3 regions of the Nocardia sp. CS682 genome follow, and region 2 is predicted to be linked to each of the others. Evidence: riboswitches for the same ligand, from Rfam matches in the RefSeq annotation. Region 2 holds a riboswitch; each other region holds the start of a gene.
What was found. Region 2 has a riboswitch for S-adenosylmethionine ahead of DMB37_RS18735 (rhodanese-like domain-containing protein). Riboswitches for the same ligand answer to the same signal wherever they lie in the genome.
Positions count from the first base shown of each region.

Region 1: it holds a riboswitch for S-adenosylmethionine, as region 2 does, so the genes downstream of both, DMB37_RS26070 (bifunctional o-acetylhomoserine/o-acetylserine sulfhydrylase) here and DMB37_RS18735 (rhodanese-like domain-containing protein) in region 2, are expected to answer to the same signal.
Region 3: it holds a riboswitch for S-adenosylmethionine, as region 2 does, so the genes downstream of both, DMB37_RS22955 (aminotransferase class V-fold PLP-dependent enzyme) here and DMB37_RS18735 (rhodanese-like domain-containing protein) in region 2, are expected to answer to the same signal.

Region 1 covers NZ_CP029710.1:5,808,729-5,818,597, reverse strand. Annotated here, with positions in the region: gene DMB37_RS26095 (helix-turn-helix domain-containing protein) at 1-29, opposite strand, end outside; gene DMB37_RS26090 (NAD(P)-dependent oxidoreductase) at 159-1,046, shown strand; gene DMB37_RS26085 (NADP-dependent isocitrate dehydrogenase) at 1,185-2,402, opposite strand; gene DMB37_RS26080 (MFS transporter) at 2,707-4,203, opposite strand; gene DMB37_RS26075 (TetR family transcriptional regulator) at 4,338-5,066, shown strand; SAM riboswitch class IV at 5,118-5,228, shown strand; gene DMB37_RS26070 (bifunctional o-acetylhomoserine/o-acetylserine sulfhydrylase) at 5,321-6,658, shown strand; gene DMB37_RS26065 (homoserine O-acetyltransferase) at 6,697-7,815, shown strand; gene DMB37_RS26060 (TetR/AcrR family transcriptional regulator) at 7,986-8,651, opposite strand; gene DMB37_RS26055 (oxygenase MpaB family protein) at 8,816-9,763, shown strand; gene DMB37_RS26050 (helix-turn-helix domain-containing protein) at 9,806-9,869, opposite strand, start outside.
Region 2 covers NZ_CP029710.1:4,155,029-4,164,897, reverse strand. Annotated here, with positions in the region: gene DMB37_RS18770 (TetR/AcrR family transcriptional regulator) at 1-74, opposite strand, end outside; gene DMB37_RS18765 (SDR family oxidoreductase) at 207-1,031, shown strand; gene DMB37_RS18760 (CaiB/BaiF CoA-transferase family protein) at 1,086-2,183, opposite strand; gene DMB37_RS18755 (DUF456 domain-containing protein) at 2,485-2,967, shown strand; gene DMB37_RS18750 (amidohydrolase) at 3,016-3,888, opposite strand; gene DMB37_RS18745 (FAD-dependent oxidoreductase) at 3,949-5,340, opposite strand; gene DMB37_RS18740 (hypothetical protein) at 5,689-6,135, shown strand; SAM riboswitch class IV at 6,199-6,315, shown strand; gene DMB37_RS18735 (rhodanese-like domain-containing protein) at 6,330-6,746, shown strand; gene DMB37_RS18730 (O-succinylhomoserine sulfhydrylase) at 6,820-8,034, shown strand; gene fgd (glucose-6-phosphate dehydrogenase (coenzyme-F420)) at 8,091-9,101, opposite strand; gene DMB37_RS18720 (HAD-IIA family hydrolase) at 9,397-9,869, shown strand, end outside.
Region 3 covers NZ_CP029710.1:5,089,238-5,099,106, forward strand. Annotated here, with positions in the region: gene DMB37_RS22945 (Pls/PosA family non-ribosomal peptide synthetase) at 1-500, opposite strand, end outside; gene DMB37_RS22950 (LysE family translocator) at 839-1,486, opposite strand; SAM riboswitch class IV at 1,595-1,708, shown strand; gene DMB37_RS22955 (aminotransferase class V-fold PLP-dependent enzyme) at 1,756-3,075, shown strand; gene DMB37_RS22960 (flavin reductase family protein) at 3,131-3,682, opposite strand; gene DMB37_RS22965 (YbaK/EbsC family protein) at 3,863-4,339, opposite strand; gene DMB37_RS22970 (2-oxo-4-hydroxy-4-carboxy-5-ureidoimidazoline decarboxylase) at 4,393-4,713, opposite strand; gene DMB37_RS22975 (crotonase/enoyl-CoA hydratase family protein) at 4,962-5,783, shown strand; gene DMB37_RS22980 (MarR family winged helix-turn-helix transcriptional regulator) at 5,871-6,389, shown strand; gene DMB37_RS22985 (MDR family MFS transporter) at 6,376-8,184, shown strand; gene DMB37_RS22990 (sensor histidine kinase) at 8,264-9,523, shown strand; gene DMB37_RS22995 (response regulator transcription factor) at 9,511-9,869, shown strand, end outside.

The sequences.
Region 1 (9,869 bases), 1.7 Mb from region 2:
ACGGCGATCGCGACGACATGACCGGTCATGGCCGCCAGCTTATGGCAGGAAACGTTCGATTGTGGTCGGTCCTGCCACTCACACCCCGGCGGCACCAGCTTGAAAACTGGTCTGCGGGCGCCCACTTCATCAGCACGCACGACATCGACGGAGGAATCATGACCAGCGACCACACACCGGTGACCGTGCTCGGTCTCGGCCGCATGGGCGCGGCGACCGCCCAGGTCTTTCTACGCAACGGCCACCCCGTCACGGTGTGGAATCGCAGCCCCGATCGGGCACCGCACCTGGATGGGCTCGGTGCGGTCCGGGTGGGTTCGCTCGCCGAGGCGCTGAAGGCCGGGGAACTGATCGTCATCTCGGTGCCCGAGACCGCGATCGCGGCCACGCTTTTGCACACCACATCGGAAGCAATAGCGAGCCGCACCATAGTGAATCTGTCGACGGGACGCCCGTCGGAGGCGCGCGACCTCGAAGCCTGGATCGCTGAACAAGGCGGGCGCTTCCTGGACGGCTCGATCCTCGGCATGGAGGAGACGATGGGCACGCCGGATTCGACGATCATCTACAGCGGCTCCCCCGAAGCCTCGGCCGACCATCACGCGGTGATCGCCGAGCTGGGCACGGCCAAACACCTCGGGGCGGAGGTCGGGCTGGCCGCCGTGCACGACCTCGCGATACTGGCAGGCATGTACGGCCTGTTCGGTGGCTTCTTCCAAGCCGCGGCCATGCTGCGCCGCGCGAACCGGAACGCGGCGGACCCCACCGGTGCACTACTGGTGCCGTGGCTGCACTCGGTCATCGACACGCTGCCCGCGCTCGCCGCCCAGATCGACGACGGCGTGTTCCCGCCGACCATGGCCAGTGTCGAGAATCATCAATTCATTCTGCGCATGCTGCTGGCGACGAACCGCGAGCAGGACCTACCGACCGACCTGCTGGATCCGCTGCTGCGCTGGTTCGATGCGGGCGTCGAGCACGGCCTCGGTCCGGACAGCCTGACGCGGGTCGTTCCGCTGCTGCTCGACAGTCCGGCCCGCACCTAGAAACAATCCGGGCACCCGTACCACCAAGTGGTGCGGGTGCCCGTCATTCAGCACAGCTTGCCCAACCGACTCGGCTTGGGCGGAGGAGCTCATCCCCCGGCGCCGGCATCAGTTCCAGCGCCGGGTTTGTTCACCGACTCAACGCAGTGCGCGAGCCAGGTTCGCGTCGAGCGCGCCGAGGAACTCCTCGGTGCTCAGGTAGCCCTGGTCGCCGCCGACGAGCGAGGCCAGGTCCTTGGTCATCTGGCCGCCTTCGACGGTCTTGATGACGACATCCTCGAGGGTCTGCGCGAAGCCGATCACCTCGGGGGTGTTGTCCAGCTTGCCGCGGTGCTCGAGCCCGCGCGTCCAGGCGAAGATCGACGCGATCGGGTTGGTCGAGGTCGGCTTGCCCTGCTGGTGCTGACGGTAGTGCCGGGTGACGGTGCCGTGCGCGGCCTCCGCCTCACAGGTCTTGCCGTCCGGGGTCAGCAGCACCGAGGTCATCAGGCCGAGCGAGCCGAAGCCCTGCGCCACGGTGTCGGACTGCACGTCACCGTCGTAGTTCTTACAGGCCCAGACGTAACCGCCCTCCCACTTCATGGAGGAGGCGACCATGTCGTCGATGAGGCGGTGCTCGTAGGTCAGGCCCGCCGCGTCGAACTGGGTCTTGAACTCGGCATCGAACACGTCCTGGAACGTGTCCTTGAACATGCCGTCGTAGGCCTTGAGGATGGTGTTCTTCGTCGAGAGGTACACCGGATAGTTCTGCTGCAGGCCGTAGTTGAACGAGGCCCGCGCGAAATCGATGATCGAGTTCTTGAAGTTGTACATGCCCATGACGACGCCGCCGTCCTCGGGCATCTTCACGACCTCGTGCTGGATCGGCTCGCTGCCGTCCTCCGGCGTGAAGGTCAGGGTGACCGTGCCCGCTTGGTACACCTTGAAATCGGTGGCGCGGTACTGGTCGCCGAACGCGTGCCTGCCGATGATGATCGGCTTGGTCCATCCGGGGACCAGGCGCGGCACGTTGGAGATGATGATCGGCGCGCGGAAGATGGTGCCGCCGAGGATGTTGCGGATGGTGCCGTTGGGCGACCGCCACATCTTCTTCAGGCCGAATTCCTTGACGCGGGCCTCGTCCGGGGTGATGGTCGCGCACTTGACGCCGACCCCGTGGCGCTTGATCGCCTCGGCCGCGTCGACAGTGACCTGGTCGTCTGTCTTGTCCCGGTACTCGATGCCCAAGTCGTAGTACTCGAGATTCACATCGAGATACGGATGGATCAGCTTGTCCTTGATGAACTGCCAGATGATCCGGGTCATCTCGTCGCCGTCGAGTTCGACGACGGTACCTTCAACCTTGATTTTGGACATGGATCTTCGTGTCCTCCTAGGATGGTGCCCTCATTGCACGGCCAGGTGAACACGCTTGTGAGCGGACCCCAGCTGTTCCAACAGACAACGTATATGCCCCGCGTTGTCCGCGAGACGTGTGGTGCAAACAAGACAAGCGTACTGCTGCCGATGATCGCGGTGTGCGGGCAGCCCCCCGAGTGAGAAACCCCACGAACTTACTGACAGGTAGGTCATTGCGCAATTCGCAGGTCGCCGCGCCGGATGCACACGGTCCGCGCACCGCCGGGCAGGCGACACGCGGACCGCGGGGTGGTCGCGTCGATCAGACGCCGACGTGCACCGGGCGTGCACCCTCCTCAGAACCTTCGATCAGGTTCTCCGGCCGGTCCCGGATCATCAGCGCGATAACCGGCACGGCGGCGAGGAAGAAGCCCGCACCGACATAGAACGCCACGTCGTAGCTGTGGATCGAGGCGCGGGCGACCAGGTTGTCGATCGTCGGGTGATTCTCGGCGTAGGTCTTGGCCGTCTGCACCGAGATGGTGGTCAGCAGCGCCGTGCCGACCGCGCCACCGACCTGCTGCGCCGCGTTCAGCAGCGCACTGGCCACGCCCGAGTCCTCTTCCTCCACCTGATGCAGCGCGACCGTCTGCATGCCGACGAACAGCGGGCCCATGCCGAGTGCGATCAGCACCTGGGCGGGCAGCACGCTCGTCGCGAAGCCGTCGCCGAAGTCCAGCTGAGCCAGCCACACCAGACCGAGCACGCCGAGCACCGCACCGGCCACCATCAGCGGCCGCGGGCCGATCTTGGGCAGCAGCGCGCTGGTGATACCCGCGGAGATCGCGATGCCTGCCGGGAAGGGCAGGAAGGCGAAGCCCGCCTTCAGCGACGAGTAACCCAGCGTGATCTGGAAGTAGTAGCTGAGGAACAGGAACATCGCGAACATGGCGATCGGTACGAGCAGCGCGGCGAGGAACGCGCCACCCCGGTTGATCTCACCCGGAATATGCAGCGGTAGCAGCGGATTGGCCGAGCGCCGTTCGATCACCACGAAGGCGATCAGCAGCGCGGTCCCGGCGACGAGCAGGCCGAGGGTGCTGCCCGCCAGCCAGCCGTCGTCGGCGGCGCGGCTGAAGCCGTACACGATCGCGATCAGACCGAGCGTCACGGTGACCGCGCCGGGCACGTCGTAGCCGCCGGTGCGCGGCGTCGGCACATCCTTGACCACCCACGCCAGCGCGCCGAGCAGGGCGAGCAGCGCGATCGGGGTGTTCACCAGCAGGCACCAGCGCCAGGAGGCGTACTCGGTGAGCGCGCCGCCCGCGATCAGGCCGAGCGCGGCGCCACCCGCGGAGATACCCGCGAACACGCCGAATGCCGTTGCGCGCTCACCGGGTTCGGTGAAGGTCACCGACAGCAACGACAACGCGGCGGGCGCGAGCAAGGCCGCGAACGCACCCTGTAGTGCGCGCCCGGCGAACATCTCGGCGCCGTTCTGCGCCAGACCGGCAAGTGCCGACGCGGCGGCGAAACCGACCAGACCGATGATGAAGATCCGGCGTCGCCCCAGGTAGTCGGCGAGCCGGCCGCCGAGCAGCAGCAGGCCGCCGAAGATCAGCGTGTAAGCGGTCAGCATCCACTGCTTGTTGCCGTCGCTGATGCCGAGATCGTGCTGCGCGAACGGCAGCGAGATGGTCACGATGGTGGCGTCGAGAACCACCATGAGCTGGGCCAACGCGATTGCCGCGAGAGCGAACCAGCGGGCGGAACCCCCTTGTTTGTCCGGTACTTCTACCGCTTTCGCAGTCTCGGTCACCGTGGTCTCCTCATCCTTAGAAACTGTGTGGCTATCCTGGCATCCGACGACATTTGGCGTCAAGCGAAAAATGTCGCAGTCCGACATTTGACGGTTAAAGACACGAAAACACTAGGTTGCGATAGGGTGTGAACATGCTCGAGTCACCGACGCCGACGAGCGCGAGTACCGCAGCGGAGCCCCCGGCTGCCCCCTCGACCGCAGGGCCGAACGCCCATCCCGGTCTCCGGGAGCGCAAGAAGCAGAAGACCAGGTTGCGCATCATTGAGGTCGCACTGAACCTGTGCGACGCACAGGGATTCGACGCGACGACGGTCGAGCAGATCGCCAACGCCGCCGACGTCTCGCCGCGCACGATCAACCGATACTTCGACAGCAAAGAGGACATCGTCCTCGGTCCGTTCCAGGACTTCGGTGAGACGGTCGCGGAGACCCTGCGCACACTTCCCGTCACCGGCAACGAACTGGAGTCGATCCGGGAGGCATTCCTACGGGTGATCGACCACGCCGCGAACGAGTCCGCCGAGGGACCGGTCTCGTTCCGGCAGTTCCAGCAGATGCAGCGGATCATGCGCGGCAGCCCGTCGGTCAGCGCGCGCAGCCTCGAGTACGCCGACAGCAAGAACGTCGCGATCGCCGCGGTGGTCGCCGAACGACTCGACAGCACCCCCGACGCGCTGCCGGTGCGGCTGATCCTCGGCGCCTGGCAGCTCATCGGCCATCTCGCGATGGAGTGCGGCGAGAGCATGTTCGACTACGACAATCCGCAGGCCGCCGCCGCGGCCGGCCGCGACTCCTTCACCACCGCCTTCGACGAGTTCACGCGCGTGTGCGGCGGCGCGCGGCCCGGCGCGACCCGCTGAGTTCGGCGCCGGATTTCGGTCGCCGATCGAGCGCCGGTTATGATGCCGTCAGGTCATGAGTGCCAGCGCGAAGCCCCGGCTCGCTGGACGGCAACCCTCCAGCAGCGGTGGGGTGCTCCGGGTGATGACCGGGCTCTCGAAGGTCGAGAGCAAGCGCGCTTTCCAGGAGGTTCCCGAAATGTGTTGTTGTACTTCGCCGTTGCCCCGATAACCCGTTAGTTCTGGCGAACAACCTTTTCTTTGGAGCAAAGCTCATGAGTGATTCCACCGTGCCCGCGGCCGACCTCGACCCGACCGCGCAGTGGTCTTTCGAGACCAAACAGGTGCACGCGGGACAGGCCCCCGACAGCACCACCGGTGCCAGGGCCCTGCCCATCTACCAGACCACCTCCTACGCCTTCCGCGATACCGAGCACGCCGCCGCGCTGTTCGGCCTCGCCGAGCCGGGCAACATCTACACCCGGATCATGAACCCCACCCAGGACGTGGTGGAGCAGCGCGTCGCCGCGCTCGAGGGCGGTGTCGCCGCACTGCTGCTGGCCTCCGGACAGGCCGCGGAGACGTTCGCCATCCTGAACCTGGCCTCGGCCGGCGACCACATCGTGTCCAGCCCGCACCTCTACGGCGGCACCTACAACCTCTTCCACTACTCGCTGCCCAAGCTCGGCATCGAGGTGTCCTTCGTCGAGGACCCCGACGACCTGGACCAGTGGCGCGCGGCGATCCGGCCGAACACCAAGGCGTTCTACGGCGAGACCATCGCCAACCCGAGCAGCGCCGTCTTCGACATTCCCGGTATCGCCGCCGTCGCGCACCAGGCCGGGCTGCCACTGATCGTCGACAACACGGTGGCCACCCCCTACCTGATCCAGCCGCTGACACACGGGGCCGACATCGTCGTGCACTCGGCGACCAAATACCTCGGCGGGCACGGCGCCGCGGTGGCGGGTGTGATCGTCGACGGCGGCACCTTCGACTGGACGGTGACCGACGCGCAGGGTCAGCCGCGCTTCCCCGGCTTCACCACCCCGGACCCCAGCTACCACGGTGCGGTGTTCGCCGATCTCGGCGCGCCCGCGTTCGCGCTCAAGGCGCGCGTGCAACTGCTGCGCGACCTCGGCTCGGCGGTCTCGCCGTTCAACGCGTTCCTGATCAGCCAGGGCATCGAGACGCTGAGCCTGCGCATCGAGCGGCACGTCGCCAATGCCAAGGCGGTGGCCGAATTCCTGAGCACCCATCCGGACGTCGAGAAGGTCATCTACGCCGGTCTGCCCTCCTCGCCCTGGTACGAACGCGGTAAGCAGCTGGCGCCGAAGGGCCCCGGTGCGATCGTCGCCTTCGAACTGCGCGGCGGTGTCGATGCGGGCAAGAAGTTCGTGGACGGATTAGTCCTGCACAGCCATGTGGCTAACATCGGAGATGTGCGCTCCCTCGTGATTCACCCCGCGTCGACCACACATTCGCAGCTGACGCCCGAAGAGCAACTGCTCGCCGGGGTCACTCCGGGCCTGGTCCGCTTGGCGGTGGGGATCGAAGGGATCGACGACATCCTGACCGATCTGCGCGCCGGTTTCGCGGCGGCGGCGACGTGAAGGTGAGTACCGAACCGAGTGTGGCCCGTTCGTCCGGGGTGGCCCTGCCGCCCCCGGACGGGCGGCTCGGCATCATCCCCATCGGCGACGTACGGCTGGAGAGCGGTGCGGTCATTCCGCAGGTGCATCTGGCCGTGCAGCGCTGGGGTGAGCTGTCCCCCACACTGGACAACGTGGTGCTGGTCGAGCACGCGCTGACCGGCGACTCGCACGTGGTCGGGCACCCGGACGACATCCATCCGCTGCCCGGCTGGTGGGACGGGATGGTCGGCCCCGGCTGTCCGCTCGACACCGACGAGTGGTGTGTCGTCGCGACGAACGTGCTCGGCGGCTGCAAGGGCAGCACCGGGCCCTCGACGCTGGCGCCCGACGGAAAGCCTTGGGGCTCCAGGTTTCCGGAGATCTCCATCCGGGACCAGGTGGCCGCCGAGGCGGCGCTGCTGGATCGGCTCGGCATCGCGCGGCTGGCCGCCGTCGTCGGCGGGTCGATGGGCGGCATGCGTGTACTGGAGTGGATGGTCGGCGCACCGGATCGGGTCGGCGCCGCACTGGTGCTGGCCGTCGGCGCCCGCGCCACCGCGGACCAGATCGGCACGCAGACCACCCAGATCGCCGCGATCAAGGCCGATCCGGACTGGCAGGGCGGCGATTACCACGACACCGACCGCGCGCCGATGACCGGCATGGGCATCGCCCGGCGGATCGCGCATCTGACCTATCGCACCGAGGACGAGCTGGACCACCGGTTCGAGAACAGCGCGCAGGGCGCCGAGGATCCGTGGCGCGGCGGCCGGTACGCGGTGCAGAGCTACCTGGACCACCAGGCCGACAAGCTCTGTAGCCGCTTCGATCCCGCCACCTACGTGCTGCTGACCGAGGCGATGAACCGGCACGACATCGGGCGCGGCCGCGGCGGGGTAGCGGCGGCGCTGGCCGCGACGCCGGTGCCGTGCGTCGTCGGCGGGGTCGACTCCGACCGGCTGTATCCGCTGCGCACGCAGCAGGAGCTCGCCGAGGGGCTGCCCGGCTGCGATGGACTCGAGGTCGTGCACTCGCGCGACGGGCACGACGGGTTCCTCACCGAGGCCGCGGCGGTATCGAAGTTGCTGACCGAGACGATGCGGTTGGCGCAGCAGAGTCGTCAACCTGCCAGCTGAATTCGTCTCGCGCACAGCCGTTTCGCCGCGCCGCCCGAGTCGGTCACTCGGCTTCACGCGCCGCACTCAGATCCAGGTTCGGGTGCACGCGCCGGGCTCGGGTTCGCTTGAACCGCTGGGACTTTCAGGCGCGCCAACGACAACACGCGCGCAGACTCGCGCTGGAAGCTCTATGCGTCAGCATCTTTCGATGAGGGCGCGCCCATCAGTAGGCCGACGATGGCGTGCACGAATCCCTGCAGGCGTTCGCGGGGATACTCGTCGGGTTCGCTGACCGCCAGCCTGCCGAGCATCTCGGCGACCTGCAGCAGCGAGTTGGTGAGCAGCGCGGAATCCACTCCGGCCCAGCGTGGTTCGAGTGCGGTGCCGACGCGCACCAGCGCCTCGGCCTGATCGAAGATGCCCGCGCGGGAATGCCGCAGTGCCTCACGGTATTCGTCGGGGGCATTGCCCGGCCCGGCGAGGATCAGTCGCCAGCGGGTCGGATTCTCCAGTGCCACACCGACGAACGCCTCGACGGTGGCCGAGGCCGCGACCACCGGGTCGGCGCCCATCAGGTCGTTCGGCAGGGTCGCGGCGACCTGTTCGAGGCCGCGCTCGCGCTCCCGTTCCAGCAGCGCCGCAACGAGTTCGGCGCGGGTCTTGAACACGGTGTAGAGCACCGGCTTGCCGACGCCTGCCTCCTGGGCGACCGCCTCCATGCTCAGCTCGTGCAGCTCCACCCGGCTCAACACCGCGAAGGCGGCGTCGAGCAGCTGAGCCCTGCGCTGTTCCGGCGGCAGGCGTGGCGCATAACGCCGGCGCGGCCGGTCCGCCGCGGTGCGCGATGTGGTCACTGCCGCTTCACCTCCATGCGCTCCATCCTGACAGCATCGCGGCCGCGATTCCGCATCCCGTCGGGCACAAATGCTACGCAACCGTTGTATTCATTGCGGACAATTGCTACGGTTGCGTTGTATTCACCCCCGGTGCCGGGGCGATCACCGCAAAGGAGCACGTGATGCAGTTCGATCCGACCACCCTGCGCCGGGACGACTACGGGTTCTTCGGCCCCGGTTCACCCAGCTGGAAGGTCTGGACCGCACCCACCGCGGTCATCGGCTTCCAGCGGGCCGTCGTGCTCGAACACTTCGACCCATTCCTCACCGCGGCCGTCGCCGACTCCCGCGGCATCTACAGCGACCCGCGCAAACGCCTCGACCACACCTTCTCCTACTTCCTCATCGCCGCGATCGCCGACGGACGCACCGCCATCCAGGCGGCCGAGCACCTCATGCGGATCCACGCGCCGATGACCGGGATCGAACCGATCAGCGGAAACCGCTACAGCGCGAACAGCCCCGAGACGCAGCTGTGGATCCACATCACCGGCTGGCACTCCGTGCTCAAGGCGTACGAGGTGTTCGGCCCCGGTTTGACGCCGGAGGAGGAGACGCGATTCTGGCAGGAGTGTGCGATCGCGGCCGAGTTGCAGACCTGCAAGCCCGAGGATGTGCCGCGCTCGCGCGCCGAGGTGCGCGCGTACTTCGAGCGGGTCCGCCCCCGGCTGTGCACCTCCGAGCGAGCCGAAGAAGGCATGCACCACCTGCTGTGGACCTCACCGCGCAACGGGGCCGGACTCTCGTATGCCATTGGCAGCAGGCTGCTTTCGCTGGCCTCGGTGGCGACCCTGCCCAAGTGGATGCGCAAGCTGGGGCGCTTCGATCGGCTCGGCATCGTCGATCTCGCGATCCGGCTGCCCGCCAAGGTGCTGGTGTGGGGCTTCAGCCGATTCAATTCGTTCGGCCTGCTGGTCGCGGCGCCGTTCATCGCGCCGATGGCGGGGCAGATCCTGAAGGAACACATCAACGCGGCGCCGCCGGCCAGGCTCGAGACCGTGACCCCGGCCGAGGCTCGGGCCTTGTACGGGCGGGCCGGGCGGGCCGAGCTGGTGGCCGAACCGGCCTGAGTTTCGGGACAACCCGCCGCGTCGAGGGGTGCGGCGGGTTGTTCAGCGGGCCGCCGAACGGCGCGCCTGCTCGATCAGGTTGATGTTGGTTTCTATCCAATCACGC
Region 2 (9,869 bases):
TCCGCGGCGTCCAGGATGGCGCGGACGGTGCGTTCGGCATCGGCGCGCAGTGGGCGCGCGGAAGTGGGCGACATGGGTGCTCCGTTCGCTGGGATCTCCCGAGATACTACACGTGAGCTGCGTCTTGTCTTTAAGTGGCGACATTGATGTTGCATTTAATAGATATAAGGCTACTCTGGTGTTGCATCACATCGAAGGAGCTCGAAATGACCAGCACTGGAAAAACCGCCCTCATCACCGGCGCCTCGTCCGGCATCGGGGCCGAGTTCGCTGCGGCCTTGGCCGCCCGCGGCGACGACCTAGTCCTGCTCGCCCGCACGCTGCCGCGCCTGGAAGCCTTTGCCGCACAACTACGTCAGCGCCACGGTGGCCGAGTCGAGGTCATCGCACAGGACCTCGCCGAGCCCGACGCCGCCGCGCGGGTGGTGGATGAACTTGCCGCACGGGGACTCTCGGTCGACCTCTTGATCAACAACGCGGGCTACGGCAGCGCGGGCCGCTTCGAGGACCTCGGCGTCGACAGCGAGCACGATCAGCTGATGGTCAATGTCGTTGCGCTGGCCGGGCTTACCCGCCGCCTCATCCCCGGCATGCTCGACCGCGGCAGCGGTGAAATCGTCAATGTCGCTTCGACCGCGGCTTTTCAGCCGTCGCCCTACTTCGCGACCTACTCCTCCGGCAAGGCCTTCGTGCTGAACTTCAGCCTGTCGTTGTGGAGTGAATATCGTGGTCGCGGCATCAAGGTCCTCGCCGTGTGCCCCGGTCCGACGGAGACGCCGTTCTTCGACACCGTCGGTACCCGCGATGCGGCCCTCGGTCGAATGGGCAGCGCCGCGGCGGTGGTCGAGTCCACGCTGCGTGCGCTCGAACGCAACAAGGGCTACGTCGTGCCAGGCGCATCGAACTTCGCCGCCGCGCACCTGATGCCCCGTCGCCCGCGCACCCTGGTGGCGCGCATCGCCAAGCTCGTCACCCGCGGGCTGGCCGACGGCGGCCGCCCGATCAACCCCGCGCCTGCTTCGGCCGCCTGAGCGCGTGAAAAAGGCCCCGGGGTTGTGCCCCGGGGCCTCGATCGACGCGAGAAGTCAGTTCGCCCAAACGGATTCGATCGGCGTCGCCTCGCTGGGCGGCGGGGTGGGAATGCCGTTGGGGGTGCGGGAGAACCGCGGCGCGGGGGCGTGCTGGGTGATGTTGTCGACCTCGATCAGCGAACCCCTGGCCGCGATGTGCTCGTTGCGGGTGGCTTCCTCGAAGGTGAGGACGGGGGAGACGCAGGCGTCGGTGCCGACGAAGATCTCCGCCCACTCGTCGCGGGTCTTGGTCAGGAAGCGTTCCGTGAACAGCTTTTTCAGCGTTTCCTGGCCCGCCGGATCGAGCTGGTACGGCAGGCCCTCGGGGTTGATGTCGAGGCCGGCCAGCAGCTGGGCGTAGAACTGTGGCTCGATCGAGCCGACCGCCATGTACTTGCCGTCGGCGGTTTCGTAGGTGTCGTAGAACGACATTCCGGTATCGAGCAGGTTCACCCCGCGCTCGTCGGACCACGCGCCGTACCCGCGCATACCCCAGATCATGTGCGAAAGAGCAAGTGCGCCATCGACCATCGCGGCGTCGACGACCTGCCCCTTGCCGGAGCTCTGCCGTTCGACGAGCGCGGCGAGCAGGCCGAACACCAGGAACATCGAGCCGCCGCCGAAGTCGCCGACCATGTTCAGCGGCGGCACCGGGCGCTCACCCTTGCGGCCGATGGCGTGCAGCACACCGGTGATGGAGATGTAGTTGATGTCGTGCCCGGCGCGATCGGCCAGCGGGCCTTCTTGGCCCCAGCCGGTCATCCGCCCGTAGACCAGTCGCGGATTGCGCGCGAGCGCCTCATCCGGGCCGAGGCCCATCCGCTCGGTCACCCCGGGCCGGAAGCCCTCGATGAGCACGTCCGCCTTCTCGATCAGCCCGAGCACCTTCTCGACGTCGGCCGGATCCTTCAGATTGGCCTCGACGATGGTGCGCCCGCGCTGCTGCGGCCGGTCGAATCCGCCGGGTATCTGGCCGGCCCGCTGGATCCGCACCACGTCGGCGCCCAGATCGGCCAGCAGCAACGCGGCATGCGGCCCCGGCCCGATCCCGGCCAGCTCGATGACCCTGATGCCCGCGAGCGGGCCCTTGACGGCGGTGGATGGAGTGCTCACGCCCTACCTCGGTTCGTCGTTGATCCAGCGCACGGCGTCCCGGCGCTCCTCCGGAAGGGGCCCGGAGGGTGTATTGACAGTATGACAATAACGCTGCGCCTGCGCCGGACGCCCTCCCGTCCGGCCCCGCACGGTCGAGGCGCGGTCCGGGAATGCCGGTCCACTTACGATGTCCACGCGGCGTCCGCCGTGCACCGGCTCACCCGGTACGACACAATCCCAGCAGCGCACTATTCGCGGGAGCGTCCGGCGAGCCTGCGCGGTGAGGTGGAGTCATGCGGGAGCCCAGCGAGGCACGATCATGAGTGCTGCGGGTGAGGTCATCGTCGGCCTGGTCGTTCTCGTCGGTCTGTTGGGCATCATCATCCCGATCCTGCCCGGCGTCATTCTGATCTTCGGCGCGATCGCGGTGTGGGCCTTCGTGACCGGCGGCGCGACGGCCTGGACTGTCTTCGCCGTCAGCGCGGCTCTGCTCGTCCTGTCCGGCGTCATCAAGTACACCTGGCCGGGCCGGAAGATGAAGGACGCGGGCGTGGCCAACCGCTCCCTGGTGCTCGGCGCGGTCCTCGGCATCATCGGCTTCTTCGTGATCCCGGTGGTCGGCTTGTTCGTCGGCTTCGTGCTCGGCGTCTACCTCTCCGAGCTGCACCGCCTGCGCGTCGGGCAGCAAGCCTGGCAGGCAACGGTGCACGCGCTCAAGGGCGTCGGCCTGTCCATGCTCATCGAACTCCTGGGTGCCCTGCTCGCCACCGGCATCTGGGTGGTCGGCGCGATCGCCACCTAGTTCACCCCGAGCAGGTCTTCCTGCATCGAGTCGTGTTGTCTACCAGCGCTACTCGATGATGGGCAACGGAATGGTGTCCACCGCTTCGGGTTTGGGGAGACTGTCGCGGCGGATCGGCAACGTGGGTTGTTCGGCGGTGTACAGCGGCAGCGTGGGCGCCGGGTCGGCGGGCAGAGCGCGGACCCGGGCGGGCAGCCGATAGAAGGCGCGGGCGTTGTCCTCCAGGACGGCGAACATGTCGGTGCCGACCACATCGCAGATGAGGTCGACGTCGGAGTCGCGGAAGGGGCGTCCCGCGCGGGTACCCGGCAGGTCGGTGCCGAACATCAGCGCCTCGGGATTGACCGCGTGGATGCGGCGCAGCGTGTCGGCGACGTTCATCGAGACACGGCCGAAACCGGTCGCCTTGACCCTGGCGCCGCGATCGACCAGATCGAGCAGGAACGGCAGGCCCTCCTCGGACATGCCGAGATGGTCGATGGCGAAGACCGGCAGCTTGGAGATGACCGGCTGCAACGAGGCGAGCATCTGACCGTCGATGTAGACCTCGACGTGCCAGCCGACCAGCTCGTGCGCGCGTAGCGCCTGCAAGGTCATGCCGGTGATGTCGGCGGCGGCGCGTTTGAGGTTGAACCGCAGCCCGCGCACGCCGATGCGGTCCAGCTCGAGGATCTCGTCGTCGGTGGCGTCCAGATCGAGGCGGGTGACGCCGACCCAGCCCTCGCCCAGCTCGGCGAGGGCTGCCTTCAGATACGTCTGATCGGTGCCCTGGAACGACCCGCTGACCACGGCACCGCCGCCGACGTCGAAGCGCGACATGCGCTTTCGATAGTCGGCGATGGTGAAGTGGCCGGGCAGGTAGCCCTCGTTCTCGAACCGCGGGAACCGCGGATCGAAGATGTGGAAATGGGCATCGAACACCTGTACAGAATGCCTCAGGACGCGTCGTTCCGCTGTTACGGACCCAACAAGCGCGTCGGGTCAGACCTTGTGCGGCTCGCTGGCGCGCAGCATGTCTTCCCGCTCGACCACCTTGACGCGCTCGCGACCCTCGGGCTCGCCGAGCGAGCGCTCGTGCGCGTCCAGGCGGTACCAGCCCTGCCAGGTGGTGAACGGAATGCCCTTGCCCTCCAGGAACTCGGTGACCGCGTCCAGCTCCGGCCGCTCGGCCGGGGTGAAGTTCGCGCTGTCGTCGAGCAGGCAGGCCACGGTCTCGTTGGCGTCGCCCTTGGTGTGGCCGATGAGGCCGACCGGGCCGCGCTTGATCCAGCCGGTGACGTAGGTGGCCGGGACGTAGCGGTCGGCGCCGTCGGCGTTCTCGTCGGCGATCACCCGGCCCGCCTCGTTGGGCACGGTGCCCGCCTGGTCGTCGAACGGCAGGTTGGTCAGGTTCTGCGACAGGTAACCGACGGCCCGGTAGACCGCCTGCACGTCCCATTCCTTGAACACGCCGGTGCCCTTGACGTTGCCGGTGCCGTCGAGCTGGGTGCGCTCGGTGCGCAGGCCGACGACCTTGCCCTCCTCGTCGCCGAGGATCTCGGCCGGCGACTCGAAGAAGTGCAGGAACAGCTTGTGCGGCCGGTTGCCGACGTCGCGAATGGCCCACTGCTCGAGCGTGTTCGCGATCATGTCGACCTGCTTGGAGTGCCTGCGCGCGGCCTCGGAGCCCTCGTCGTAGTCGATGTCCTCGGGGTCGACGATGACCTCGATGGTCGGCGAATGATCCAGTTCGCGCAGTTCCAGCGGGGTGAACTTGGCCTGCGCCGGGCCACGGCGGCCGAACACGTGCACCTCGAGCGCCTTGTTGGCCTTGAGGCCCGCGTAGACGTTCGGCGGGATCTCGGTCGGCAGCAGCTCGTCGCCGGTCTTGGCCAGCACCCGGGCCACGTCGAGCGCGACATTGCCGACGCCGAGCACGGCGACCTTCTCCGCGTCCAGCGGCCAGGTGCGCGGCACGTCCGGGTGCCCGTCGTACCAGGACACGAAGTCCGCCGCACCGTAGGAGCCGTCCAGCCCGATGCCGGGGATGCCGAGCGCGCGGTCGGCGTTGGCGCCGGTGGAGAAGATGACCGCGTCGTAGAACGTGCGCAGGTCGTCGAGGGTGATGTCGGTGCCGTAGTCGATGTTGCCGAGCAGGCGCACCTGCGGCTTGTCGAGGACCTTGTGCAGGGCGGTGATGATGCCCTTGATGCGCGGGTGGTCCGGCGCGACGCCGTAGCGGATGAGCCCGAACGGCGCGGGCATGCGCTCGAACAGGTCGATGCTGACCTCGGCATCGGACTTCATCAGGGCGTCGGCGGCGTAGATCCCCGCGGGTCCGGCGCCAACGATGGCGATGCGGAGCGGGCGAGTCGCTGCACTCTGTTCGGTCATCTTTTACGCGCACCCTTTTGGTTGAGAAACAAATACGGCGTCTTCCTTAGCCTAGGCTAAGTTACGCGCTGGCTGGTTGCACCTGACGATGCGGACACCGGAGTTGTCGGCTCGTGGCCATTCCGGTCGCGGCTATGACAGCAGGCCGCAGTCTCGCGATTCTATCGGTGGTGGCGAAGGCGGCCGCCGCCGGTGCGTGAACTGAACGGATGCCGCGCGATCCGTTCTGTCCGGCTTACCCGATCTCGCGGCGCTGATTCCCCTGCAATGCGGCGGGCTTCGCAAGGCCTGGCTGCGCGCGGTGGGGGTGAGCGCCGGATAGGCCCGCCGACCAGGGATCATGCTCGTATGAGCAAAGAGCAGCAGCCTGCGGAGGACGAAGTCATCAAGGTCGATCAGACCGACAAGCGTTCCGTCGCACCGTTCATCGCGGCCGCCGTCATCGCGGTGCTCGTGCTCGCCGGGATCGTGATCGGCGGGGTGCTGTCGCCCGCTGAGAAAAATGTCACAGAATCCGACCGGATCGCCGCCGCGGTGCGCGGCTTCGTCGAGGGCTCCAACAGCACCGATCTGGTGCCCCCACCAGGCACGGGCTGCCCGGGCTTCGACCCGAAACGCTCCCCGCTGGCCGGGCGCTCCGGCGGCGGAAAGACCGTGGAAATCACGAAACTCGTCGATCCGAAGGTGGACGGCGATCGCGCGATGGCGACGGTCACCACCAAGGTCGACGGCGACGAGGCCACCTCGACCTGGAATCTGACCCGATCCGGCGACAAATGGCTGGTCTGTAATTGAGCATTCTCATACCGTGAGCAGCCGTTTGACAGGGTGACCCCTGTCGAGGCAATCTCAGCAGAAGGTCATGAGAACCAGTGTCAAGCCCCGGCAATACTGGTCGGCAACCCTCCTCCGCGGTGGGGTGCTCCGGGTGACGACCTGGCCGCGCGTCAAACCCGAGCGCGGCAAGTGCGGATTCTAGGAGGGTCCAGATGAGTTATGCCGGTGACATCACTCCCCAGCAGGCCTGGGAACTGTTGCGAGACAACCCCGAAGCCGTCCTGGTCGACGTGCGCACCGAGGCCGAATGGAAGTTCGTCGGCGTGCCCGACACCAGTTCGATCGAGCGCCCGACGGTACTGATCGAGTGGGTCGACTCGACCGGGACGCGCAACGGCGAGTTCACCGAGCAGCTGGTCAAGGCGCTGGACGGGCACGACCGGGCGGCGCCGGTGATCTTCCTCTGTCGCTCCGGGCAGCGCTCCATCGGCGCGGCCATCGCCGCGACGCAGGCCGGTTTCGGCACCTCCTACAACGTGCTCGAGGGTTTCGAAGGCCCGGTCGACGCGAACGGACATCGGGGCGGCAGCGGCTGGCGCGCCCTCGGCTTGCCGTGGCGGCAGTCATGAGTAGCTGCTGTTCGCTCGACGCGTGGTCGCGCAGCGGTGTCGTCAGGGGGCAGTGGGTCGTAGGGAGGCAGTCGTGATCACAGGTGGTGCTTTCCACAAGCCGCTTCCCGAAGGGGTCGGTCCCGCGACGCTCGGTGTGCGCGGGGGTTTGCGGCGCTCCGGTTTCGAGGAAACCTCCGAGGCGCTGTACCTGACCTCCGGTTTCGTCTACGAGAGCGCGGAGGCCGCCGAGGCCGCGTTCACCGGTGACGTCGAGCATTTCGTCTACTCCCGCTACGGCAATCCGACGGTCGCCATGTTCGAGGAGCGGATGCGGCTGCTCGACGGCGCCGAAGCGTGTTTCGCGACCGCGAGCGGAATGTCGGCGGTATTCACCGCTTTGGGCGCGCTGCTCGGCGCCGGTGATCGGCTGGTGGCCGCACGCAGCCTGTTCGGGTCCTGCTTCGTGGTGTGCAACGAGATCCTGCCGCGCTGGGGCGTGGAGACCGTCTTCGTCGACGGCGAGGATCTGGACCAGTGGGAGCAGGCGCTGTCGGTGCCCACCCAGGCGGTGTTCTTCGAGACACCGGCCAACCCGATGCAGACCCTGGTAGACGTGCGCCGGGTCACCGAGCTCGCGCACGCCGCGGGCGCGAAGGTGGTGCTGGACAACGTCTTCGCCACCCCGCTGCTGCAGCGCGGTTTCGAACTGGGTGCCGATGTCGTCGTCTACTCGGGCACCAAGCACATCGACGGTCAAGGCCGGGTGCTCGGCGGCGCCATCCTCGGCGCCAAGGACTACATCGAGGGTCCGGTGAAAACGCTGATGCGCCATACCGGTCCGGCGCTGAGCCCGTTCAACGCGTGGACGCTGCTCAAGGGTTTGGAGACGATGCCGCTGCGCGTGCGCCACTCGACCGAGTCGGCCCTGCGCATCGCCCGCTTCCTGGAGACCAACAAGGCCGTCAGCTGGGTGAAATACCCCTTCCTGGAGTCACATCCGCAGCACGACCTGGCCACCGGCCAGATGAGTGCGGGCGGCACCGTGGTCACCTTCGAGCTGAACGCGCCCGCCCACGAGGCCAAGAAGCGCGCCTTCGAAGTGCTCAACCGCCTGCGCATTGTGGACATCTCCAACAACCTCGGCGATGCCAAATCCCTGATCACCCACCCCGCCACCACAACCCACCGCGCCATGGGCCCCGAAGGCCGGGCCACCATCGGCCTCTCCGACGGCGTGGTCCGCATCTCCGTCGGCCTGGAGGACGTCGAAGACCTCCTCGCCGACCTCGACCACGCCCTCGGCTAGCAACGAACGACGAAGGCTCCACCCGCCGCTGCGACGGGTGGAGCCTTCGCTGTCGATCAGGCCAGGGCGCGCAGGCGAGGGGCCAGGTCGCGCTGGAAGAGGTCGAGGAAGCGGCGCTGGTCGTGGCCGGGGGCGTGGAACACCAGGTGGTTCAGGCCGGCGTCGAGGTAGGGCTTGATGAGGTCGACGGCCTGGTCGGGGTCGCTGGCGACGATCCAGCGCTTGGCGATCTGCTCGATCGGGAGGGCGTCGGCGGCGGCCTCCATCTCGATCGGGTCGGTGATGCTGTGCTTCTGCTCCGGCGTCAGGCTCAGCGGGGCCCAGAAGCGGGTGTTCTCCAGTGCCAGTTCGGGATCGGTGTCGTAGGAGATCTTGATCTCGATCATCCGGTCGATGTCCTCGACGGTGCGGCCCGCCTTGGCGGCGCCCTCGGCGACCGCGGGCATCAGCTTCTCGGTGTAGAGCTCCATGCCCTTGCCGGAGGTGCAGATGAAACCGTCACCCGCGCGGCCCGCATAACGCGCGACCAGCGGTCCGCCCGCCGCCACGTAGATCGGGATGCCGCCCTTGGGCACGTCGTAGATCGACGCGCCGACGGTGTTGTAGTACTCGCCCGCGAAGTCCACGCGGTCGCCCGTCCACAGCGCGCGCATGAGCTCGACCGCCTCGCGCAGCCGTGCGAAACGCTCCTTGAACTCCGGCCAGTCACCCTTGTACCCGGTGGCGATCTCGTTGAGCGCCTCGCCGGTGCCGACACCGAGCATGATCCGGTCGGGATACAGACAACCCATGGTGGCGAAGGCCTGTGCGATCACGGCCGGGTTGTACCGGAAGGTGGGGGTGAGCACCGAGGTGCCGAGCTGGATCCGCTCGGTGCGCTCGCCGACCGCGGCCATCCAGGCCAGCGAGAACGGCGCGTGCCCGCCCTTGTGCCGCCACGGCTGGAAATGGTCGCTCACCGTGGCACTGTCGAGGCCGTGTTCCTCGGCCAGCACCGCGATCTCCACTAGTTCCCGCGGCCCGAACTGTTCGGCCGAGGCCTTGTATCCGAGCTTGAGCTCACCCATGTGCGCCACTCCTGTCGCTTCGCTGCACACCTGCGGTGCGGGCATTCCCGCACCCTTGTCGACCGCCGACACGCTGCGGTCATGTCTCGCTGCAACCGCAACGAGGTTACGGACCTTCCCGCCTTCGGCGATCGTATGCGCCCGGTCCGACGCGCGCACATAGCCGTTTCCGGCCCGTGGTCGGCGCCCGCCAGTGTGCGAAGGGTCGCATCGACACGGACCTCCCCCCGGAACCTCTCTGATAGCGGACAATTGTCTGGTGACTGACGAACCGATCCTGTCCTATCTGACCGACATGGACGGTGTGCTGGTGCACGAGGACCAACTGGTGCCCGGCGCCGACGAGTTCCTCGCCGAGCTGCGCGCCAACGAGACCCCGTTCCTGGTGCTGACCAACAACTCGATCCGCACCCCGCGCGACCTGCAGGCCAGGCTGCGCCACACCGGCCTCGACATCCCCGAGACGGCGATCTGGACCTCCGCGCTGGCCACCGCCACCTTCCTGGACGAGCAGCGACCCAACGGCACCGCCTACGTGGTCGGCGAGTCCGGTCTCACCACCGCGTTGCACGAAATCGGCTACGTGCTCACCGACAGCAACCCCGACTACGTGGTGCTCGGCGAGACCCGCAACTACTCCTTCGAGGCGATCACCACCGCGATCCGGCTGATCGAGCGCGGCGCGAGTTTCATCGCCACCAACCCCGACCCGACCGGCCCGTCGCGCGACGGCTCGCTGCCCGCGACCGGTTCGGTGGCCGCGCTGAT
Region 3 (9,869 bases), 930 kb from region 2:
CCGGAGGTGAAGATGATCCAGGCGTCGTCGGCGGGGGTGGGCAGGGTGCTCGTGGCGGCGTCGGCCGGATTGTCCGCTGCCGCACGGATTCCCGCCGGTGTCGTCTCGATACCCGCCGCGGTGACGATCGCGGTGACCTGTGCCTCGCCGAAGACCAGCTGGGCGCGCTCGTCCGGGTCGTCGGCGTCGACCGGCACGTAGGCGGCGCCCGCGTACAGGACGGCGAGGATGGTGAGGTAGAGCTCGCGCGAGCCCGACGGCATCCGCACGCCGACCCGGTCGCCCGGGCGCACGCCCGCGGTGGCGAGGCGGGCCATCGTCTTCTCGATCTCCACCACGAGTTCGAGATAGGTGAGCACCGTGTCGCCGTCATCGATGGCGGGTGCGTCGGGATGGGTCAGTGCGGTAGCGGTCAGGATGTCGACGAGGGTGCGGGCCGGTGGCGTGTGCGCGGTCCGTAGTAGCGGGTGTACCGTCGCGTCAACCTGTGGCTGGAGCATGACGCCCTGCCCACCTCCCATTCGACCTGCCTCGCACTTCCCTGGTGTTGTTGTGTCATAGCTGGGTTACCAATGGGCAAACACCATGGTGACCAGTTGTCCACGGTACTCGGGGTTGTCGACGTTTGTTGTTCACCGCCGCGGTTGCCGCGCTGGCGGTAGTGGGCGAGGTTGTTGCAGGTCGTGGCGATTTCCGTCGGACGCGCCGAAGCAACGCCTGGTGGGCGGGTTACCCGGTGGGTTCGCCGGGCGGTCGCTGGGCCGCCCCGCACGCGCCGCTGTGATTCCCCTCATCCCGCTGGTGATCTTGCAGCTCAGCGCGTTTCGCGCCGCAGCGGTCAGGCCGCGGAGGCGGCGGTACCCACGCCGAGGGCGGTGAGAATGGCGGCGCTGGCCTGTTCGAGCCGCTCCCGGATCTTCGGGCGGCGCAGCAGCGCGACCGCGCGGGAGGCGACCAAGGCCAAGAGCACCATCTCTACCGCGGCGATCACCGATTCGATGGCACCGAGGGCGAGGGTGTTGACGAAGGTGACCTCGGTGAGGAACTGAGGCAGCACCGCGAGATAGAACAGGCCGACCTTCGGGTTGAACATGCACGAGACGACCCCCGCGGTGAACGCTGAGCGAACCGATGTCCGGGTGCCCGCCGCATTGTCCGCCAGAACCCCGACGCCGTCGGCTGCCCGCGCGGCCCTGCGCTGCCGCCGCTGATCGATCAACGCGCGAATCCCCAAGTACACCAAGTAGATTCCGCCGATCACCTTGAGCGCTCGATACGCGGTCGCCGACTGCTCCAGCAGCGCCGCGACGCCGGCCGCGACCACGACCGCCCACAAGATCCCGCCGAGTGCCGACCCGATCGCCGCGGCGATCCCGGGTCGCGCGTCCACCAGCGAAAACCGCAGCACCAGGAACGAGTCCGGGCCCGGCGTGATCGACAGCAGCACGCACAGACCGATAAAGCTCAGCAGCAGGGAAAGCGACACCCAATGATGTGACCCCAATGCCGCCGGATTGGCAACGCATTTCCGCCGCCGCGCCCACCCGGCCGTTGGTCTTGACAGCTCGGGTTCTCATCTGCCAATCTCTGGTCAGGTCATGAGTACCAGCGTTCAGCCCCGGCTTGCTGGTCGGCAACCCTCCTCCGCGGTGGGGTGCTCCGGGTGACGACCAGGCCGACGCCCGACCGGGCGCGGCAAGCGCGGACTCGACGAATCTCCTGATTGCGGGTCCCGGAGCCGATGGGATTTTCGTGATGACTGCTGTGGTAACCCAGAACTGTGCCCCCCTTGCCCGGGTTTCCGGCGACGATCTCCAGGTGCCGCTCGTCCAAGGCGGGACGACCACCTACGCCAACTTCGACTACGCCGCGAGCGCGCCCGCATTGGCGCAGGTCACCGACCGGGTGCAGCAGCTGCTGCCGTTCTACGCGAGCGTGCACCGCGGCGCGGGCTACGCGTCGCGGATCTCCACCGAGTGCTACGAGGCGGCCCGCGGTTCGGTCACCCGGTTCCTCGACGCGGCCGACGACCAGGTGGTGGTCTTCACCCGCAACACCACCGACTCGCTGAACCTGCTCGCGTCCTGCGTGCCCGGCGACACTGTGGTGCTCGATATCGAGCACCACGCGAACTTCCTGCCCTGGACCAAGCACGGCCGCCGCGTCGTGCAGGCCGGGGCCACCGTCGAGGAGACCATCGGCAGGCTGGTCGCCGAGCTGTGCAGCAAGCCCGCCGCGCTGCTCGCGGTGACCGGCGCGTCCAATGTCACCGGCGAGGTGCTGCCGCTGGAGCGGCTGGCCACCGTCGCCCACCAGTGCGGCGCCCGCATCCTCGTCGATGCCGCCCAGCTCGCGCCGCACCGGCGAATCAGTTTGCGTGACACCGGCATCGACTACCTCGCCTGCTCCGGCCACAAGCTGTACGCGCCGTTCGGCGCGGGCGTGCTCGTCGGCCGCCGCGACTGGCTCGACAACGCCGAGCCGTACCTCGCCGGTGGTGGCGCGGTCCGCGAGGTCACCACCGCGGGCACCGAATGGGCGCACGCGCCGCAGCGCCACGAGGGCGGTTCGCCCAACGTGCTCGGGGCCGCCGCCCTCGCCGCCGCCTGTGACGCGCTCTGTGAGATCGATGCGGAAACCCTCGCCGCCCACGAACACCACCTCGCCGACCGGCTGCGCGACGGTCTCGCCGCGATCCCCGGCGTCAACCTGCTGCGCATCTGGACCGACGCCCCCGACACCGTCGGCATCGTCGCCTTCACCCTGGACGGTTTCGTCCCGGGCCACGTCGCCGCTTATCTGTCCGCCGAACACGGCATCGGCGTCCGCGACGGCCGCTTCTGCGCGCACCCGCTGCTCGCCCGCCTCGACCTCGACGGCGCCCTCCGCGCCAGCATCGGCCTCGGCACCACGGCGGCCCACGTCGACCGCCTCATCGAAGCCGTAGCCACGCTCGTCCAACAAGGCCCGAGCTGGAACTACGCCACCACCAACAACCTCTGGAACCCCACTCCGGAGACCCGCCCGTTCACGTCCCAGGCCCCGACCGGCGCCGCTCCCTGCCTTACCGGGTAGTCGTGCAAAGTGGCCGCCCGGCACTACGCCGGATGGCCATGGTCGAAAACTTAGCTCAGTCGCCGAGTTTGGTGGGCCGGTGGTAGCGGCCGTTGTAGTAGAGCAGGGGAGCGGCGGCGGGGGTTTCGTTGGTGTTGTCGTGCACCCGGGTCACCAGACCCACGACGAGGGTGTGGTCACCCAGCGGGATGAGCTGGTGGATGGTCGCGCGCAGCCAGATGGGGGTGCCGTGCAGGACCGGTTCGCCGGTGTCGAGGGTGGTCCAGAGGGAGCGGTCGCTGAAGCGGTCCTCGGCGGTGCGGGCGAAACGCTGGGCCAGGTGGTGCTGGTGTTCGCCGAGGAAATGGATGACGACCGAGTCGGCGTCGAGCAGCGCGGCGAGGCTCGACGAGGTGTGCGCGATATTGAAGGAAACCAGCGGCGGTGCCAGCGACAGCGAGGCGAAGGAGGTCGCGGTGAAACCGATCGGGCCCTTCGGCGAGTTCAGTGTGACGACGGTGACACCCGCCGGATAGTGGCGCATGGATGCGCGGAATTGCTCGGCAGTAATCCCGCTCAGATCATCAGGGATCTGGAAATCCGTGGCGGGCCGTTCAGCTTCGGTCACCCCTCGAACCTACGCTGTCCGCCTCTCCGCGTATTCAGGCCAGAGCTAGGTGCCGACGCAAGTGACGTTGGCAACCGGCGGGATCGAGGTGTGGGAGTTAGCCCGTGCCCGGTGAGTTGCCCATGTACTTGCGAGATCAGTGGGATCGGGGGTGAAAGGCTGGTTGACTCCGGGGCTTCGTTAATCGACGTCTATCGGTAGGCCTGCGGTTATCCGGACCAGTTCGTGGAAAGAGGTGCGGAACACCGTGTTCGGGTGGCCGCCCGCGGCCCAGACCTCGCGGTGGTTCGAGAGGGCGGTGTCTACCCAGGTGGGCAGGTTGGTGGGGTGGCCTACCGGGGCTACGCCGCCGATCGGCTGGCCGGTTACCTGGCGGATCATGTCGGCGGGGGCGTGAGTCAGGGTGCCCTCCAGGCGTTTTCCGGTGGACTCGAGGTCTACCTCGTGCGCGCCGGAAACCAGGAGCAGCACCGGATCCTCGTCCAGCAGGAAGACCAGCGAGCTGGTGATGGCGCCCACGTCGACGCCGAGCGTGCGCGCGGCATCCGCAACGGTGGGGGTGGGGGCCGGCTGGGTCACGATGACACCGTGATGGCCTCGGGCGATGAGGGTGTCCGCGACTCGGCAGGCGATCGGTGGCAATGTCGACCTGCGCATGCCACCAGAGTAGAGCGATTGCGGGTGGTGCGCCGGGCTACTCGGCGAATGCGTCAGTATTCCGGATAGCCCTCGCTCGGCCCGAGCATCCGGGTGATGCGCGCCTGGGTGATCTGCGCGAGCTCGGCCATACTGCCGCCCGAGACCTGTTCGTGCACAACTGCTTCGAGTGCCCGATCCAGATCGTCCTGGGACAGCGCGAGTAACTCCACATCGGCCATGGCCAGCAGCGCGTCCCTGTTCGGATAGGGCCGCGCATCGGCGAGGGTGGCGGCCCAGGTGACGTTGCAGCAGCAGTCGAACAGCGCGTGTATCGCACGGGCACGCGAGATTTGGTTGAACCGCTCGAGGCCGATTCCCTGATGCATCAGCATGATGGCCTCCGAATCCAGTAATGAGGTTTGCTGACACGATTCATGATCCGCCCGACGGCGAACGGGGAATCAGTGCGCCGCACCAATTTTGCGCAGGTTTTACACAACCGCCGGCTGCGCGGGCCGCGAAACGGCGCTTGCCGAACGCGCGCTGTGGACAGCGCGGCGTGCGGACAGGCAAGGCACTGGTCCACGCCATTTCCGGGATGCGAAGTACTCGGTCGCACTCTCCTCGATACGCTGTACAAATGACTGACTGGCAGGCTTTCACCGTTGAAACGAAGGACCACGTCGCGCAGGTGACGTTGACGGGTCCCGGCAAGGGCAATGCGATGGGCCCGGATTTCTGGCGGGAGCTGCCGGAGATCTTCCAGGCGCTCGACGCCGACCCGGAGGTGCGCGCGATCGTGCTCACCGGTTCGGGCAAGCACTTCTCCTACGGCCTCGACCTGCCCGCGATGAGCGGCATGTTCGGCCCGCTGATGGCCGATCGGGCGCTGGCCGCCCCGCGCACCGAGTTCCTGGTGGAGCTGCGCAAGATGCAGGGTGCGGTGACCGCGGTGGCGGACTGCCGCAAGCCGGTGATCGCGGCCATCTCCGGCTGGTGCATCGGCGGCGGACTGGACCTGATCGCCGCGGTGGACATCCGCTACGCGAGCGCGGACGCGAAGTTCAGTCTGCGCGAGGCGAAGGTCGCCATCGTCGCCGACATCGGTTCGCTGCAACGGCTGCCGGGCATCATCGGCGAGGGCCAGCTGCGCGAGCTCGCCTACACCGGCAAGGACATCGACGCGGCGCGGGCGGAGAAGATCGGCCTGGTCAACGAGGTATTCGCGGATCAGGACGCGGCACTGGACGCCGCACACGCCACGGCACGCGAGATCGCGGTGAACCCGCCACTGGTGGTGCAGGGTGTGAAGGACGTGCTGGATCAGCGGCGCAAGGACGAGGTGGCCGCCGGGCTGCGCTATGTGTCCGCGTGGAACTCCGCGTTCCTGCCGTCGCAGGACCTCACCGAGGCGATCAAGGCGGTGTTCGAGAAGCGGGCACCGGAGTTCAAGGGCGAGTAAAGCGCCGTATATCGCTTGCCCCAGTAGGAGGGTCGTCCGCATACTTGCATTGCGCAACTAATTGATTGATGCAAGCAAGGATGAGGTGTGGACGACCGGACGATCGACACGATCGCGATGCAACTCACCCGATTGCAGCGAATTCGCGACCGCACCGCGGCCCAGCTGAGCACGTGGACCAAGGATGGACTGGACCCGGCCGCCTTCGGCGCGCTGATCCGGTTGTGCTGTGACGGACCGATGCGATCGGGCGCGCTCGCCGGCGCGCTGCACTCGGACGCCTCGACGGTCAGCCGTCAGGTCGCCCAGCTCGTCGGCAAGAAATTGGTCGAGCGGCAGGCCGACCCGGCGGACGGCAGAGCCACGGTGCTCGTCGTCACCGAGCGCGGCCGGGCCGTCGCCGAAGAGATCCGCAGGCGTCGCAACGAGAACCTGACCAGGGTGATGGCCGAATGGACGCCACAGGCCAGGGCCGACTTCGCCGGACTGCTCGAACAGTTCGTGGACGACTTCGAGCGCACCAGGCCCGACATGATCGCCGCGATGCGCCGCAACTGGGACGAGACCTTTACCGGGACGGAGAACGACACACGTGACAACAGCTGAGAAGGTGGAATCGCCGCCCGAGTTCACCCATCGCCAGATCCTGGTGATCCTGAGCGGCTTGATGCTCGGGATGCTGCTGGCCGCACTGGACCAGACGATCGTGTCCACCGCGATCCGCACCATCGCCGACGACCTCAACGGCTACTCGATGCAGGCGTGGGCGACCACCGCCTATCTGATCACCGCGACGCTGGCGACGCCGCTGTACGGCAAGTTGTCCGACATGTTCGGCCGCAAGCAGTTCTTCATGCTCGCGATCGCGATCTTCATCGTCGGCTCGCTGCTGTGCACGATGTCGCAGTCGATGTACCAGCTGGCGGCCTTCCGCGCCGTGCAGGGCGTCGGCGCCGGCGGGCTGATGTCGCTGGCGTTGACGATTCTGGGCGATATCGTCGGACCGCGCGAACGCGCCAAATACCAGGGGTACTTCCTGGCCGTATTCGGTACCTCCAGCGTGATCGGCCCGGTGCTCGGCGGCGTGCTCGCCGGACAGGACACGATCCTCGGGGTCAGCGGCTGGCGCTGGGTGTTCCTGGTGAACGTGCCGATCGGCTTGATCGCGCTCGCCGTGGTGTACCGGGTGCTGAAGCTGCCGAAGCGGCCGCACTCCACCGATCGGGTGGACTGGTGGGGCGTGCTCGCGCTGGCGATCGGTCTCGTCCCGCTGCTCATCGTCGCCGAGCAGGGCCGCGAATGGGGTTGGGGCAGTGGGCGTGCCATCGCCTGCTACGTGATCGGGGTGGCCGGCATCATCGGGTTCGTCTTCGTGGAGAAGGCGCTGCGCGACGCCGCGCTGATCCCGCTGCGCATCTTCAAGAACCGGACTTTCGCACTGGGCGTAGTGATCTCGTTCGTGGTCGGCGCGGGCATGTTCGGCGGTATCTCGCTGCTGCCGCAGTACCTGCAGGTGGTACGCGGTGCGAGCCCGACGCTGGCGGGCCTGCAGATGCTGCCGATGGTGCTCGGCTTGATGACCGGTTCGGTGGTGTCGGGTCAACTGATCTCGCGGACCGGCCGCTACCGCACCTTCACCATCATCGGCGCGACCATGCTGACGCTCGGCCTGTTCCTGCTGCACTTCCTGACCGCCGACAGCCCGCTGTGGCTGGCGATGATCTTCATGGCGTGCACCGGATTCGGCCTCGGCAACCTGATGCAGCCGCTCACCCTGGCGCTGCAGAACGCGTTGCCGCCCAAGGACATGGGCGTGTCCACCGCGGCCGCGACCTTCTTCCGGCAGATCGGTGGCACGCTCGGTGTCGCAGTGTTCCTGTCCATCCTGTTCGCGCAGCTGACGCCGAACATCTCCGACGAGATGCGCAGTGCCGCTGCGGATCCGCAGTTCCAGCAGGCGGTGGTGGAGGGTGCGCGCAGCAGCAACCCCGTCGACGCCGCATTGGCGAAAGGCTTGCTGGCGCAAGATACTTCGGCCGCGGGCGAGGTGTTGAAGGACAGCTCGATCATTCAGCAGCTGAGCCCGGAGCTGGCCCGGCCGTTCAAGGTCGGCTTCGCGGACTCCATGTCGATGGTGTTCCTGTCGGCGACCGGCGTCGCGTTGCTCGCGCTGATCCTCGTGCTGTTCTGGCGGGAGGTGCCGCTGCGGATGGTCGGCGGGTTGCAGGCGGCGCGTGCCGAGGCCGAGGAGGCCGAGGATTCGGTACTCGCGACCGAGTCGCGCGTGGTCGATCAGGCGGGGCTGGTGCTCGGCGGTGGCGGCGCGGTGCACCCGCGCGACGGCAGCGACCCGGGCGATCGTGGCGCGGGCAGACCCGAGGGCGGGTCCGGATCGGCGTGAGCGAAGCCGTGCCCGGGGCGATGCGCGCCTCGGGCACGGCGGGCACCGGCCGGGCGCGGTCGCGTCCTGTTCTGACAGCATGACGAGCGTGATCAACGCACTGCGGTCCGCGCTGGACAAAGCACGGCGGCTGCCGGGTGCGGTCTGGTACCTGGCGGTCGGCGGTGTCACCTCGATGCTCGCACTGTTCGCGGTGGTCGGCTTGCTGATCGTCGGCGCGTTCTGCCTGATCGGCGTAGGGATACCGGCGCTGCCCGAGGCGATCCGGTTGGTCCGGCCGTTGGTGTCGTTCGATCGGCGCAGGGCGGCACGGTATCTCGGTGCAGCGGCGGCGGATGCCTATCAGCCGTTCACCGGTGGGCTACGGCAGCGGGTCGCGACGGTGTTCACCGATCCGGCGAACCGCCGGGACTTCGGTTGGCTGGTGGCGCACGCGCTGACCGGCATCTATCTCGCGGTCTTCGCCATCGCGCTGCCGCTGAGCACCCTCGCTCAGCTGGCGGTCCCGGAATTCTGGCAGCTGTTGCCGCCGGGGCAGGAGTTCGCCAGTTTCGGTTTCGTGGTCGACTCGTGGCCCAAGGCGATTCTCAGCTTCTTCCTTGCGTTCCCGGTCGCCCTGGTGACCTTGCAACTTCCGGTGGCCGCGCGCTGGCAGGCGATGGCCACCCACGCCCTGCTGAAACCGACCGAGGGCACCATGCTGGCCGACCGCGTCGCGGCACTCACCGCGACCAGGGCGGCCGCGCTGGACGCGCACGGTGCCGAGCTGCGCCGGATCGAGCGTGACCTGCACGACGGCGCGCAGGCCCGGCTCGCGGCGGTGATCATGCAGCTCGGGCTGGCCGACCAACTGCGCGAACAGGATCCGGAGACGGCGCAGGGTCTCGTGCGCAAAGCGCAGGACACCGCGACGGCCGCGCTGGCCGAACTGCGTGACGTGGTGCGCAACGTGTATCCGCCGGTGCTCACCGATCGTGGCCTGGCGAGTGCCATTTCGGCGGTGGCCGCCCGCAATCCGATTCCCTGTGTGCTGGATCTGCGCGAGGTGGGCAGGCGTCCCGCCGCGGTGGAGGCGGCGGCGTACTTCGTGATCACCGAGGCACTCACCAACGCCACCAAGCACTCCGGCGCCGCGGGCATCTCCCTGGTGCTCGGCGGTGCGCCGGAGCTGTTGACGATCGAGGTCCGCGACGACGGGGTGGGCGGTGCCGTGGAGACCTACGGCGGCGGGCTGGCCGGTATCCGGCGCAGGGCCGAGGCGCTCGACGGCCGGATGACGCTGACCAGTCCACCCGGTGGCCCTACTGTATTGCGGGTGGAGTTGCCGTGCGGGTCATGATCGCCGAGGACAATGCCCTGCTGCGGGAGGGTCTGGTGCTGTTGCTGAGTACGGCGGGCATCGAGGTGGTGGCCGCCGTGGACAACGCGGACGACTTCCTCGCGGCGGTGGCCGCGGATCGGCCGGACGCGGTCGTCGTCGATGTGCGCCTGCCGCCGACGTTCACCGACGACGGTTTACGCGCGGCCGTCAGCGCGCGCAAGCTGCACCCCGGCCTGCCGGTGCTGGTGCTGTCGTCCTGGGTCGAGGACAGCTACGCCGCGGAATTGCTCGGCGACGGCATGGGTGGTGTCGGCTATCTGCTCAAGGAGCGGGTCGGCAAGGTGGACCGCTTCCTTGATTCGCT